Regions from separate parts of the Oricola indica genome, predicted to be linked through region 1. Evidence: riboswitches for the same ligand, from Rfam matches in the RefSeq annotation. Region 1 holds a riboswitch; each other region holds the start of a gene.
What was found. Region 1 has a riboswitch for cobalamin ahead of cobU (bifunctional adenosylcobinamide kinase/adenosylcobinamide-phosphate guanylyltransferase). Riboswitches for the same ligand answer to the same signal wherever they lie in the genome.
Positions count from the first base shown of each region.

Region 2: linked by a shared signal. The riboswitch ahead of ACQK2M_RS17675 (energy-coupling factor ABC transporter permease) and the one ahead of cobU (bifunctional adenosylcobinamide kinase/adenosylcobinamide-phosphate guanylyltransferase) in region 1 are both predicted to bind cobalamin.
Region 3: linked by a shared signal. The riboswitch ahead of ACQK2M_RS01470 (CbtB domain-containing protein) and the one ahead of cobU (bifunctional adenosylcobinamide kinase/adenosylcobinamide-phosphate guanylyltransferase) in region 1 are both predicted to bind cobalamin.

Region 1 is NZ_OZ245747.1:2,149,371-2,154,003, reverse strand. It holds gene ACQK2M_RS10850 (DUF1761 domain-containing protein) at 1-309, shown strand, start outside; gene cobW (cobalamin biosynthesis protein CobW) at 329-1,384, opposite strand; gene cobU (bifunctional adenosylcobinamide kinase/adenosylcobinamide-phosphate guanylyltransferase) at 1,389-1,928, opposite strand; cobalamin riboswitch at 2,034-2,264, opposite strand; gene ACQK2M_RS10835 (GGDEF domain-containing protein) at 2,451-3,266, shown strand; gene ACQK2M_RS10830 (cobyric acid synthase) at 3,275-4,633, opposite strand, start outside.
Region 2 is NZ_OZ245747.1:3,510,358-3,514,990, reverse strand. It holds gene ACQK2M_RS17680 (HD-GYP domain-containing protein) at 64-1,371, shown strand; gene ACQK2M_RS17675 (energy-coupling factor ABC transporter permease) at 1,426-2,109, opposite strand; cobalamin riboswitch at 2,160-2,368, opposite strand; gene arsH (arsenical resistance protein ArsH) at 2,436-3,164, opposite strand; gene ACQK2M_RS17665 (arsenate reductase ArsC) at 3,169-3,687, opposite strand; gene ACQK2M_RS17660 (arsenate reductase ArsC) at 3,684-4,208, opposite strand; gene ACQK2M_RS17655 (ArsR/SmtB family transcription factor) at 4,227-4,559, opposite strand.
Region 3 is NZ_OZ245747.1:281,492-286,124, reverse strand. It holds gene ACQK2M_RS01475 (copper-transporting P-type ATPase) at 1-2,003, shown strand, start outside; cobalamin riboswitch at 2,081-2,310, shown strand; gene ACQK2M_RS01470 (CbtB domain-containing protein) at 2,349-2,525, shown strand; gene ACQK2M_RS01465 (CbtA family protein) at 2,541-3,215, shown strand; gene ACQK2M_RS01460 (cytochrome b) at 3,217-3,732, shown strand; tRNA gene ACQK2M_RS01455 (tRNA-Thr) at 3,753-3,829, opposite strand; gene ACQK2M_RS01450 (hypothetical protein) at 4,100-4,561, shown strand.

The sequences.
Region 1 (4,633 bases):
TGGTTCTCGCCGATGCTGTTCGGCAAGACATGGGCGGCCGGTCACGGCGTCGAGCTCGGCACGGCGCAGTCCATGCCGGTTGGCGCGATGGTCACGCAGGCGATCGGCCTGCTGCTTCTGTCTTGGTTCGTCGGCGTCATGGCGGCCGGAGGCCACTTGATGACCTTCATGCTCGCGGTTGTCGCCTTTTGCGCCTTGCAGGCGTCGGGCGGCATGTTCACCAAGAAATCCGGCACAGTCATTGCCATCGACGTCGGCTACTGGCTGGTCGCCGCCGTGATCATGTTCATCGCCCAGGCGATATTCTGACGCCGCGACCGCCATCATCTTAGCCAACCGCATCGGCGATGGCCTCGCCGATTGCCGCCTGGTCGATGTCGTGCAGGCCGATGACCACCAGTTTCGTTGACCGCGTCTCGCCGTCCCGCCAGGGCCGGTCGAAATAGGTCTCGATGCGCTGGCCGACAGCTTGCACCACGAGCCGCATCGGCTTGCCCGGCACGTCGCAGAACCCCTTCAGGCGCAGCACGTCGTGATGCGCGATGATTTCTTTCAGGCCCGCAACGAAGGCGGCAGGGTCCGAGATGGACCCGGTCTCGGCGACGAAGCTCTCGAATTCGTCGTGATCGTGGTCGTGATCCTCGCCGTTTTCATGTTCCATCTCGTGATGCGACTTGCGCAGGGCGATCTGGTCTTCCGTCGCAGAATCCATTCCGAGCAGCACGTCGGCGGGCAGACGGCCATGCGTGGCGTGGATGATGTTCAGCGCGCGGTCAGTCTGTCCGGCGACACTCGCCTTTACCGCTTCCAGCCGAACATCGTCGATCAGATCCGCCTTGTTGAGCACGACCATGTCGGCGGCGCGGATCTGGTCCTCGAACAGTTCCTCCAGCGGGCTTTCGTGATCGAGCGCCTCGTCGGCGGCGCGCTGCGCCTCCAGCCGGTCGTGATCGTCGGCGAAACGTCCTTCCGACACTGCCGCGGCATCAACTACCGTCACCACACCGTCGACCGTCACCGCCGTCTTGATCTCCGGCCAGTTGAAGGCCGCCACAAGCGGCTGCGGCAATGCCAGGCCCGACGTCTCGATGACGATGTGGTCCGGCCTGTTCTCGCGCTCGAGCAGCTTCGTCATGGTCGGAATGAAATCATCGGCGACAGTGCAGCAGATGCAGCCATTGTTGAGTTCGACGATATCGTCCTCGCCGCAAGTCTCGATGCCGCACCCCTTCAGCACCTCGCCATCGACGCCAAGGTCGCCGAATTCATTGATGATCAGCGCGATCTTTCGCCCGCCGGCATTCTCCAGCAGATTGCGGATCATAGTGGTCTTGCCGGCGCCGAGAAAGCCGGTGATCACCGTGGCGGGAATCTTCGATTGCATGGTGTTATCCCTTCATTTTCAGCGGCAGGCCTGCCGCGATGAAATAAACTGTGTCCGCCGAGGCGGCGATGTCCTGGTGCAGCCGGCCCGCATGGTCGCGGAACGCGCGCGCCATCGCGTTTTCCGGCACGATTCCGAGCCCAACCTCGTTGGAAACCAGCACGACCGGGCTTTCGATGCCGTCGAGCACGGCGCGCAGCCGCGCGCTTCGCGCCGCGATATCGGCTCCGGCCATCATCAGATTTGTGACCCAAAGGGTCAGGCAATCGACCAGCAACGCCCGGCCCGGCTGCGCCTCGCGCGCAAGCGCGCCCTCGAGATCGTCCGGTTCCTCGACCGTCATCCAGTCCGGCCCGCGCCGCGCCCTGTGGTGGTCGATACGCTCTCGCATCTCGTCGTCATGGACCTGCCCCGTCGCCAGGTAGACGGGAGCGAGGCCACTCGCCTCGACCAGCCGCTCCGCAAAGGCCGACTTGCCCGAGCGCGCGCCGCCGAGGACCAGCGTGACGCCCGCAAGAGCCCCGAAGGCAGTATCTGTCGGCATGGAACGGCTCCCGTTCGCTCACGCGGGTATCCCGTTCAGACCTCAGGCCTCCCCCATGACGCCGCATCCGGCTTGAGACCCGGTCCGTTCGGGAGCTCCCCGCCCCATCGGCACGTCGTCATGGCAGGTCTCCTGGCTCATGGCCTGTGATTCGGCCCCCTGCCTTCCCGGATGTCTCCAGTGGCGCTCCGGATTGACCGGAGCAGCGGGCGCCGCGCCATTCTACAGTCGCGGGGTCGGCTGTGATGTGGACGCCCTGCTTGGGTCCGTCCGTCACATTCCCTCTTCGTCCCGCGCCGCTCGACCGGAGCGAGAACCATGACACGGCCAGTTAGGCCGCGCGGACATCGCAAGTCAATCGCGATTGCGACAAGGCCGGTCGCCGAAAGTCTCAGAGTATTTACCTAACGTTAACCAACCTTGTTACGATTTGTCGGGAAAAGCAGGACGAGACTACGCATGGCGGCCCATCCCGTCTAAACAGGCCCATATTCAAATTCATTTTCATTTTGCAAGGCATCGATGCTGGACCGCATATTCATCCCCCGCGATCTCCGCGCCTCGCTGCGCAAAACGTTGCTGTGGTCCCTCATTGTAGCCTTCCTCGCCGCTATCGTTACCCAGGTGATGTACGGCCACTATTTCCCTGAAATATATGCGAGATTCGGCCATCGCCTGCTGGTCTACGGCTTCCTCGTGACACTGATTGTCGCAATGCCTTTCATTGCGATCTTCTTTTCCATGACGATGCGGCTGAGCACGATGAACAGCCAGCTGAAGGAAATCGCACGGCGCGACGGACTGACGGGGCTGCTCAATCGCACGGCGCTGGAAAAGATCGTGCGCGACCGGTCCGGGGAGCCCCGCGAGGCGGGCGCCGATGACGATGCCCTGATCCTGATCGACATCGACCACTTCAAGACGATCAACGACACGCATGGTCACGCAGCGGGCGATCACGTCCTGCGCATGGTCGCTGTATGCATCGTCGGAAACGTGTTCGAGCGTGACCACGTTGCACGCATCGGTGGTGAGGAATTCGCGGTCTATTTGCTCGGCGCGGGCCCGACCGGCGCCGTGGAAGCGGCAGAGCGGATCCGCACGGCACTGGAGGAAAACAAGTCCTATTTCGAGGGCAAGGTCATTCGCGTGACCGCTTCCATCGGCGGAGCGCTGTATCCGCAGGAGGCCGATTTCGGGGCGATCTTCCAGGGCGCCGATTTCGCGCTCTACCGGGCCAAGCGCGGTGGCCGCAACCAGTGCGAGTTCAACGGCTTGCCGGGGATCTGGCACACACCCGAGGAAAAATCCGGCCTCGACGATTCCGACGCCGCCTGAGGCTAGAGCTACCGCGCCGCCTCCAGGATAGCCTCCACGTCGAGATGGCGTTCCATCTCCCCCGCAATTTCGTCGAGCGCAGCCTCGACGCGGCTACGATGGTCGCCACCGTCGGAGACGACGCCAAGACTATCGAGCCAGGCCGCCCGGAAAGCGCCGCTGTCGAACAGACCATGCAGATAGGTGCCGAAAATGCGGCCGTCCTCCGAGACTGCGCCATCCGGCTTGCCGTCGATCAGCGCGGCCGGGCGCGCGCAATCCGGCCCTGAGGTCACGCCGAGATGGATCTCATATCCCGTTAGGTCGACATCGAAAACCGGTGAGCGCGCCGAAACGGTCTCGACCCGTTTTTCGGGCGCCATCTCCGTTACGACATCGAGCAGGCCGAGCCCTTCTGTTTCCCTGATGTCGCCCTCGATACCGAGCGGATCGCGAACCTGCTTGCCGAGCATCTGGTATCCGCCGCACACGCCGACTACCTGACCGCCACGCGCGACATGGGCAGCGATCTCCCGGTCCCATCCGTTCTCCCGGAAGCGGATGAGATCCGCGATTGTGGATTTCGAACCGGGAATGACGATCGCGGCCGCATCTGCCGGGATGCGCTCTCCGGCCCGCACCATGACGACATCGACACCCGGTTCTCCAACAAGCGGGTCTAGGTCATCGAAATTGGCGACACGGTCGAGTATCGGCACGGCGATCTTCGCTCCGCCCCCTGAGATCGCGGCCATCCGCTCAAGCGCCACCGAATCCTCGGCCGGAAGTCGTCCCGCCTGCTTCAACCACGGAAGGACGCCGAATGACCGCCAGCCCGTATGGCGCGTGATTGCCGTCAACCCGTCATCAAACAGGCTGACATCACCGCGAAACTTGTTGATCAGGAATCCCGCGATCATGGCGCGATCGGTCTCGGGCAGGATCGCATGCGTGCCGACCAGCGACGCGATTACCCCGCCCCGGTCAATGTCGCCAACCAGGATCACCGGAACGTCGGCCGCCGTCGCGAACCCCATATTGGCAATATCGCCCGCGCGCAGATTGACCTCGGCGGGTGACCCAGCCCCCTCGGCGATCACGACATCCGCGCCGGCACGGATGCGCTCGTAGCTTTCGAGCACCGCGCCGAGAAGCTCCGGCTTGAGTTTCTGGTAATCCCGGCCCCGGGCCGCGCCCCGCACCCTGCCATGCACCACGACCTGACTGCCGGTCTCGCTTTGCGGCTTGAGGAGCACCGGGTTCATGTCGACGGATGGCGGCACCCGGCAGGCCAGCGCCTGCAGCCACTGCGCTCGGCCGATCTCCCCGCCATCTTCGGCGACGGCGGCATTGTTGGACATGTTCTGCGGCTTGAACGGACGCACGGA
Region 2 (4,633 bases), 1.4 Mb from region 1:
CGCGCCGGCACGGCAAGCTTCCGCCTTTCGGAGATCCTGGGCGCGTTGTCCTACGCGCTCGACATGACGGAGGGACAGCCCGCAGGCCATTGCCTGCGCTGTTGCTGGATCGGCACCCATATCGGCCGGGCGGTCGGGATGGATGCCGAGGAACTTGGCGACCTCTATTACACGCTGCTGTTGAAGGATCTCGGCTGTTCGAGCAATGCGGCGCGCATTTGCGAACTCTATTTAACCGACGACATCGGCTTTAAACGCGATTTCAAGACTGTCGATGGCAGCCTTTCGGCCGCGCTTCGGTTCGTTTTCGCCAGGACCGGGCTCGAATCCGGCCTGACGGAACGCATCCGCGCCATCGTCAACATACTCCGCAATGGCGGCGAGATTTCGCGCGAACTGATCGAGACGCGCTGCCATCGCGGTGCCGACATCGCCGCCAAGCTGGGATTTTCCGAACGCGTCCAGAACGGCATCCGCTCGCTCGACGAGCACTGGGACGGATCGGGCAAGCCGGACCGGCTGGCGGCGGGCGCCATTCCGCGCGCGGCCAACATCGCGCTGCTCGCGCAGGTCGCCGACGTTTTCGCCTGGGAGCACGGTCGCGAGGCCGCGATCGCCGAAATCACCACCCGCTCTGGGGTCTGGTTCGATCCCGAGCTGGTGGAAGCCTTTGTCGCTGTCCAGCAGGATGAGGTATTCTGGACCGCGATGGCTGGCGATGACCTCGCCGAGACGGTCTATTCGATGGACCCCGCAAATCGCGAAGTGGATGGCGACGAGGAATATCTCGATGATGTCGCGTCGGCCTTTGCCGACGTGGTCGATGCCAAGAGCCCCTTTACCGCCAACCATTCCAGCCGGGTCATGTTCTATACCGACATGATCGCCGAGGAACTGGGCCTCGCGCCGGACCATCGCCGCTGGCTGCGCCGCGCCGCGCTGCTGCACGATATCGGCAAGCTCGCCGTCAGCAACCAGATCCTCGACAAGCCGGGCAAGCTCGACGACCAGGAATGGCAGTCGGTGCGCAGCCACCCCTGGCACAGCGAACGCATCCTCGAACGCGTATCGGCCTTTGCCGACATCGCACCCATCGCCGGCGCGCATCATGAAAGGCTCGACGGCGAGGGCTATCCCTACCGGTTGCGGGGAGACGAAATCGTTCTCGAAGTGCGCATCCTCACCGTCGCGGATGTTTTCGACGCGCTGGCCGCGGAACGGCCCTACCGTGCGGCTATGCCGGTCGCCAGGGCGCTTGCCATCCTCAGGCAGGGTATCGGCGCGGCATTCGACGGGGATTGCGTGGAAGCGCTTGCGCGTGGCCTTCTCCGGCTTGGAACGCCGGAAGGCGAGGGTGAGGTCGCCGCGTGAAAAGGCCTCCGGCGTATGGCGCCGAAGGCCGTCATGTCAGATCAGGATATCCGATCAAGCGGGCGCGTTATGCAGCCTGCCGTTGAAGAGCCCGTTGTCGGTCAGCTTCGAGGTGTTCTTTGCGACCCAAAGCACCGCCAGATCGACCAACGGCTCGAGGATGATCACGGTCATGTAGGCGGCGCCGAAGGAGGCGACCTGCGCGAGATTCGATGCGGCGAAGCCGTGGCCATAAAGCGCCCAGAAACCCACCCAGAGGACGATGCCGCCCTGATAGGATGTCGAGAGCGCCAGCGCCTGCAGATACTTCACGTCCCTGTAGGCTGTCTTTTCAGGGATGATCTTGTGGGCCAGCAGGCTCATCGCATAAAGCGGAACCAGCAATGTGGTGACGTTCATGCCGTATTGCGGCAGGTCGAAGGGCGCGAAGAATACGCCCTGGAGCAGCAGGCCGAGCGCAAGGCCGATCGCGGCCGCACCGCCGCCGAAGATCAGGAACAGCGTCGAGCCGAGGATCAGGTGAACCTCCGATACGCCCACTGGATAATGCGGCAGAACTTCGAAGAACGTAAAAACCAGCGCGGTGGTGATCACCGAGCGTGCGGCCAGCGATACGATACCGCCATCCTTGCGGATAGTGTCGAGCGCCATCTTGCCGGCCAGCCCGAAGGAGGCCGCCGCGGTTGCGTAGGACAAAACGATTTTGGCGCCGTCGACGACGCCGGGTTCGATATGCATGACAGTTCCTTTCTTGCACCCATCGTGCAGTTGGCGACGCGATGCGTCACCGTTTCAGGTCTGTCCGGGCAGGTCTCCTGACTCGCGCTTCGTCGCCGTCATCCGCCTTCCCAGGTCAAACCCAGTGGCATGTGGATGCGGCTCACGCTCACAGTTGCGTGGGCAGTCACGGATCAGGCCCCCTTTGGGTCATCCCTACCGTGTTCCCTTTTCATCCGGGAGGCTTGGCCTCCCTGGAACCCGAACAAGCGAATCCTATCGAAACGCGAAGCCCGTGACAATGAGTTCGCGCGTCATCGACCGCCGCGAATTCGACAGCCTTCGCGTCAGATGTTCTTCAGGCCGACCCGCTTGTGCACTTCTTCGACGCTCTCGACGCGTTCTGAATAGCGGTCCGTCAGATAGGCGGAGCGGTCGCGCGTCAGGATGGTGAATTTCATCAGTTCCTCCATCACATCGACGACACGGTTGTAATAGGAGGAGGGCTTCATCCGGCCGTCATCGTCGAATTCCAGCCAGGCTTTCGGCACCGAGGACTGGTTCGGGATCGTGATCATCCGCATCCAGCGGCCGAGAATGCGCATCTGGTTGACGGCGTTGAAGCTCTGTGAGCCGCCATTGACCTGCATCACCGCCAACGTTCGCCCCTGTGTCGGCCGGATGCCGCCGATCGGCGCGAGCGGAAGCCAGTCGATCTGGGTTTTCATAATGCCCGTCATCGCGCCGTGCCGTTCCGGCGAGCACCACACCTGCGCCTCGGACCAGAGCGACAGCTCCCGCAACTCCTGCACCTTCGGATGATCCGCCGGCTCCGAATCGAGCATCGGCAGCCCCTGCGGGTCGAACACCCGCACCTCCGCGCCGAACCGGTGCAGCAGCCGCGCCGCCTCGTAGGTCATGAAACGGCTATAGGAACGTTCGCGCAGCGAGCCGTAGAGCATCAGCACTCGCGGCTTGTGAGTGGAGGCATTCGGGCCGGTCAGCGCGTCGACATCGATCGCGTTCAAGAGGTCGTCCTGCACGTTGGGCAGGCTCAAGTCGTCTTTCCAGGTCATGAAGTCAGCTTGCGTAGGAAATGGCGAGGTCGGTTGCGCCTTCGAGGCGACCGATCGTGTTCAGAGCCACCTTCAGGTCTTTCGGATTCATCTCCTCGAAGGGGAGAGCCATCAGCGCCGTGATTCGCATTTCGAGCAGCCGGTAGGTCTCGGCGAAGGCGGCGCGGCGCTCTTCCTCGGTCTCGCCATGGCCGGCCGGGTCCGGAATGCCCCAATGTGCCTGGACGGGCGCGCCGGGCCAGATCGGGCAGCTCTCGCCCGCCGCATTGTCGCAGACGGTGATAACGACATCCATCTTCGGCGCGTCAGCGCCGTCGAACTCGTCCCAGCTCTTCGATCGGAGGCCGGATGTCTCGTGGCCGTATTCCTTCAGAAGGGCGATCCCGTCCGGATTGGGCGTACCGCGCGGTGTCGACCCGGCCGAAAAGGCCCGCACGCGGCCGACGCCCAGTTTCGCAAGGATCGCCTCCCCGAGGATCGACCGCGCCGAATTGGCGGTACACAGGATCAGGATGTTTTTCATGCAGGTTCCGAAGGGTTTGCGTGGTCCGTCTTCTGGCCGATTTCGTCGAGATGCTTTTGCAGCGACAGGCTGTCCAGCGACGAAAGCGGCAGGCTCGTGAAGATCGAGATACGGTTGTTGAGCATGCGGAACGTGTCGGAAAATGCGAGCCGCCTAAAGGCCTCGTTGCCCTCCGCCGCCGCCGGATCGGGAACACCCCAATGCGCCGACATCGGCTGTCCGGGCCAGACAGGGCAGGCCTCGGCGGCCGCCTGGTCGCAGACCGTAAAGACGAAATCCATCACCGGCGCATCGGGGGCGGTGAATTCCTCCCAGCTTTTGGAGCGGGCAAACGATGTGTCGAAGTTCAGTCCGTCGAGAAGATCGAGCGTATAGGGATGCACCGCGTCCTTCGGATGCGAGCCCGCCGAGTAGGCCTTGAAGCGCCCCATGCCTTCCCGGTTGAGAATGGCCTCGGCGATGATCGACCGGGCGGAGTTCCCGGTGCAGAGAAACAGGACGTTGTAGATGTCAGCGGCCATGGTGGCCTCCTTTTTTCCTCAACAGGCACAGACGATTTCATCCAAAACGGGCTTGCACAGCTCCGGATTTCCGCCGCAGCAATCCTCCATCAGGAAGGCGAGCAGGCTGCGCATGCCGTCGAAATTCGCGAAATACCGGATTACGCGGCCCTCGCGCTCGCTTCGCACCATGCCGGCCTTGGCCAGGACCGAGAGGTTGGCCGACATCGTGTTCTGGCGCACGCCGAGCGCCTCCGCGATATCGCCGGCCGCCATGCCTTCGGCGCCTTGTTTCACCAACAGCCGAAAGACATCGAGCCGTGTATCCTGGGCGAGCGCGTGAAGCGCTTCGATTGCATTTGATTTATCCATATTTCAAGAAATATTGATATATTGGGAAAAGTCAACAACTGCTGATAGCAGTGGGCGAGTGCGCGCCCCGCATC
Region 3 (4,633 bases), 1.9 Mb from region 1:
AACTTGTCGATTTCACTCGGCGCTTATGGATTGGCGCGGTCCTGAGTATTCCTCTCCTGATCCTGACCATGGGTCCCTTCGTCGGTCTTTCCGGCGTTCGGGAGATCTTCGGAGAACGAGCAACCTTGTGGATCGAACTTGTGCTCGGCACGCCGGTCGTTCTCTGGTCGGGTTGGCCGTTCCTTGTCCGCGGCTGGAACTCCTTCCGCACGATGAATCTGAACATGTTTAGTCTGATCGCGATGGGCGTCATGGCGGCATGGACATTCAGTGTCGTCGCCGTGCTGTTTCCAGGTATTTTCCCCGATGGCTTCCGAGATCCAGAAGGTCATGTGGGCGTTTATTTCGAAGCCGCAGCCGTCATCGTCACCTTGGTGCTCCTCGGGCAGGTGATGGAACTGCGCGCTCGTGAGGGTACCGGCAAGGCGATCCGGGCACTCCTCGATATGGCGGCAAAGACGGCCCGCGTGATACGCGACGACGGCACGGAAGAGGAAATTCCGCTCGAACATGTTGGGGTTGGCGACCGCATTCGCGTGCGTCCCGGCGACAAGGTTCCCGTGGATGGCGTGGTGGTCGATGGTCGTTCATCGATCGACGAAAGCATGATCACCGGCGAACCCGTTCCGGTCGAGAAAGTTTCAGGCGATCCAGTGACGGGCGCAACCATCAACGGCACTGGCAGCCTTATTATGGAAGCTACACGCGTCGGCGCCGACACGATGCTGAGCCAGATCGTCGAAATGGTCGCCAACGCACAACGGTCCCGGGCGCCAATCCAGAAATATGCCGACAAGGTATCCGGCTATTTCGTGCCGGCGGTGATCGCTATCGCTGTACTTGCTTTCCTGGGCTGGGCGTTTTGGGGCCCGGAACCCGCCCTTTCATATGCGCTCATCGCCGCGGTCGCGGTACTGATCATAGCCTGTCCCTGCGCCCTCGGTCTCGCCACCCCAATGTCGATCATGACGGCAACGGGACGCGGAGCTCAAGCAGGCGTGCTCATAAAGAATGCGGAGGCGCTCGAGAGGTTCGAGAAAGTTGATACGCTAATCGTCGACAAGACAGGCACGTTGACCGAAGGCAAGCCGCGATTGGTGGCGGTCCTGGCGGAGAACGGCCATGACGAGACCGAAGTGCTGCGTCTGGCGGCGTCCCTTGAACGGGGTTCGGAACACCCGCTCGCCGAAGCCATCGTAAGGGGAGCCGAAGAGCGAGGCGTGGAGATGGCCGCGGCCGGCGACTTCGAGGCCGTTACCGGCAAAGGCGTCAAGGGTACAGTGGATGGCAGAGCCGTGGCGCTCGGCAATCTCGCGATGATCCGCGAGCTTGGCCTGGAGGCGGGGGACTTGACCGAAAAAGCCAATGGCCGCCGCGATGAAGGCGAGACGGTCATGTTCGTCGTCGTCGACAATGGCGTCGCCGGACTCGTATGCGTCGCCGATCCGGTAAAAGAAACAACCCCCGACGCGCTGAAGGCTCTGCATGAACTTGGATTCCGCATCATCATGGCGACCGGAGATAACGAACGAACGGCGAAAGCCGTTGCTGCGCGCCTGGGCATTGACGAGATCCGCGCCGACGTGCTTCCCGAAGACAAGGCGCGCATCATCCAGGAATTGCAGCAGCAGGGTCGCAAGGTCGCGATGGCCGGCGACGGCGTGAACGACGCTCCGGCTCTGGCTCAGGCCGACGTGGGAATTGCGATGGGAACCGGCGCCGATGTCGCGATCGAAAGCGCTGGATTTACCTTGGTCAAAGGAAATCTCGACGGGATCGTCAGGGCCCGCCGTCTGGCCCACGGGACCATGCGCAACATACGGCAGAACCTGTTTTTCGCCCTGATCTACAATACGTTGGGCGTTCCGGTAGCTGCAGGCGTTCTCTTCCCGTTCTTCGGCATCCTGATTAGTCCGATGTTCGCCGCCTTCGCGATGAGCGCTTCTTCGATCTCTGTTGTCGTCAATTCGCTCAGACTGCGGCAACTGGATTTGAGATCCTGACGGAGTCGTTGTCCTGGTCTTGTCGGAAATCGGTCGCGGCCAAGCTTGTCGTTATTGACTCGGTTTCGGCGTGACGTCAGGGTAATTGTTCACACGGTTCCCGCGATGCCGAGCGCGAAGCGGGATGAAAAGGGAATGTGACGGGTGGACCCAGACCGGGCATCCAAATCACAGCCGACCCCGCGACTGTAGAATGGCGCGGCGCCATAACTCCCGAAAACGGGAGCGCCACTGGAGACATCCGGGAAGGCGATAGCGCCGGAAAACCGCCATGAGCCAGGAGACCTGCCATGTGAACGGACGGAGAGACGTTCAAGTTACTGAATGAGCAACACGGAGGTTGTCATGCTCGCAACACAATCTGTTTCGCTGCCGGTTTCGGCATCAGCACGTCTGACGACTGCGCTGTTCGCTGCAATATTTGGCATGGCGTTGCTTTATCTCGCTGCGTTTGCTCATTCGGACGCACTGCACAACGGCGCCCACGACACGCGCCACGCAATCGTCGCGCCCTGCCACTAAGGCGCCACGACGTAGATGTTGACCCGGGTAATTCTGGCCGCGCTTGTCGCGGGATTGCTCGCTGGTGTGTTCGCGACTGCGGCGCAATCAGTGCGGGTTATCCCGTTGATCCTCCAAGCCGAAGCTTATGAAGAGGGGGTGTCACACGCTGAGACCGAGGACGAAGTCTGGGCGCCCGAAGAAGGGTTGCAGCGGACGTTTTTTACGTTGCTCTCGAATCTCGTGACCGGTGTTGCATTCGCACTGATTTTGACGGCTATCATTCTGATATTAGACCAACCGGTGTCGCTCCGGCATGGCGCGCTTTGGGGGGCGGGCGGGTTCGCGGTTTTCGTTCTCGCCCCAAACTTCGGTCTTCCGCCTGAATTGCCCGGTATGGCGTCTGGCGATCTGACCGCAAGACAGGCCTGGTGGATCGCCACGGTCTTGCTCACTGGAGGAGGCCTACTGATTTTCGCGTTCAAGGATTCGGTTTCCTGGATGGGAGCGGGCGTAATGCTTATTGTGGCACCTCACGTATACGGTGCGCCGCAGAACCCAGCAGGTGAATCAGCCGTTCCGGCAGAACTCGCGGCAGAGTTTGCCATCGCGACCGTCGTCACCTCGGCTCTGTTCTGGCTGTTTCTTGGCGCGGTTCTTGGACAGCTTCTCTCGCGCGTGATCGAGGGCCGATCGAGTGAGCCAGGTTAGAATGCCGAGTAAGCTCTTGTCCGACCCTTGTAATGAGAAAAGGCCCAAGCGCCCTTATTCGCTCTTGCAGATCCTGCTGCACTGGCTGGTGGTAATCCTGATTTTTGAGCAATGGTACACGTCGCGCGCAATCCCTCGAACCCACAATCCTCTTCTTCCGCCGTCAGATGCCGATCTCTTGCAGCACGCGCTTCACATCTATGCCGGCATTGTTATTGGCATAGTCATGGCGCTTCGGCGCATGTTGGCATATGCGAGCTACCGTCGGCGGCCGCAAATTCGGCCGCGGTTGACGGAACGCCTGGCATCGATCGTTCACGGTGGGCTCTATTTTGCAGTGTTTTTCCAAGCCGCTACAGGCTTTGTAACGACATATCTCTGGGGCCCCGCGAGGGTTTTCCATGCGTATCTCTGGGATGTCATTCTGATACTTGCGTCTGTCCACATCGCCGCGGCCGTCTATCATCTGATACGCGGCGACGGAGTGCTCCGGCGGATGATCCCGCGGTTTCGATAATTGCGGTTGGTCAAAGCTTTTGGGGCCCTCGGTCGGATTCGAACCTCCATCTTCCCGATTACAATTCGGGTGCTCTACCAAATTGAGCTACGAGGGCTGACGCCGCGTCAATCCTCGTATCCAATCGTGAATAAACCGTTTTCATTCAGAAACTAGCGGTTCACAGGCGCGCAGAGTGCTGCGCGATCAGTTAGGCACCCTTCAGCGTGCCAAGGTTTGACAAGCGAGCTGGGGTCAGCCGTGAAGAGCTCAATCGAGACCAGAGCGACGGAAACCGCGTCTAGCCAAACAAGGGACTCGCTTTCATTGACCTTTCCGGCACTGGAACGTTTATGTGCTGCTCCTCGATCGACAAGGGAGACTGTAAATGCGCAGCATTGCGAACCAGCCTGAATTCGGAGTGGCGGTCTTTTCCTTCCTCCTACATTTCGTCTGGGAATATTTGCAGGCGCCCACCTATGCAGGCATGGCGGATTTGCCGCATTGGGAGGGCGTTAAGCTCTGCACCTCCGCGACCTTCGGCGATGTTGGCTTCGCGCTAACGGCCTTCTGGGCCACCAGCGCTCTGGCGCGGTCGCGATACTGGCTCGTCGCGCCGAGGCCCCTGCATATGCTGGTTTACATGGTCGTTGGCATCACTCTAACGGTTGGTTTCGAATTCCACTACACGCAGATCAGCATGCGCTGGACCTATTCGGACCTGATGCCGCTCGTTCCGCCCTTTGGAACCGGCCTGAGCCCGCTCCTCCAATGGTTGGTGATACCGCCGCTCGTGCTCTGGTTCACGGCAAGGCAGTTGCCGAATCGCAGCGCGCCCCTGAGTCAGTAATCTCCTTGTGTGCACACCTTTCCAAGGAAAATGGGAGAACGGGCGCCGGTGTAGGCAAGCCTTGTGAGGCTT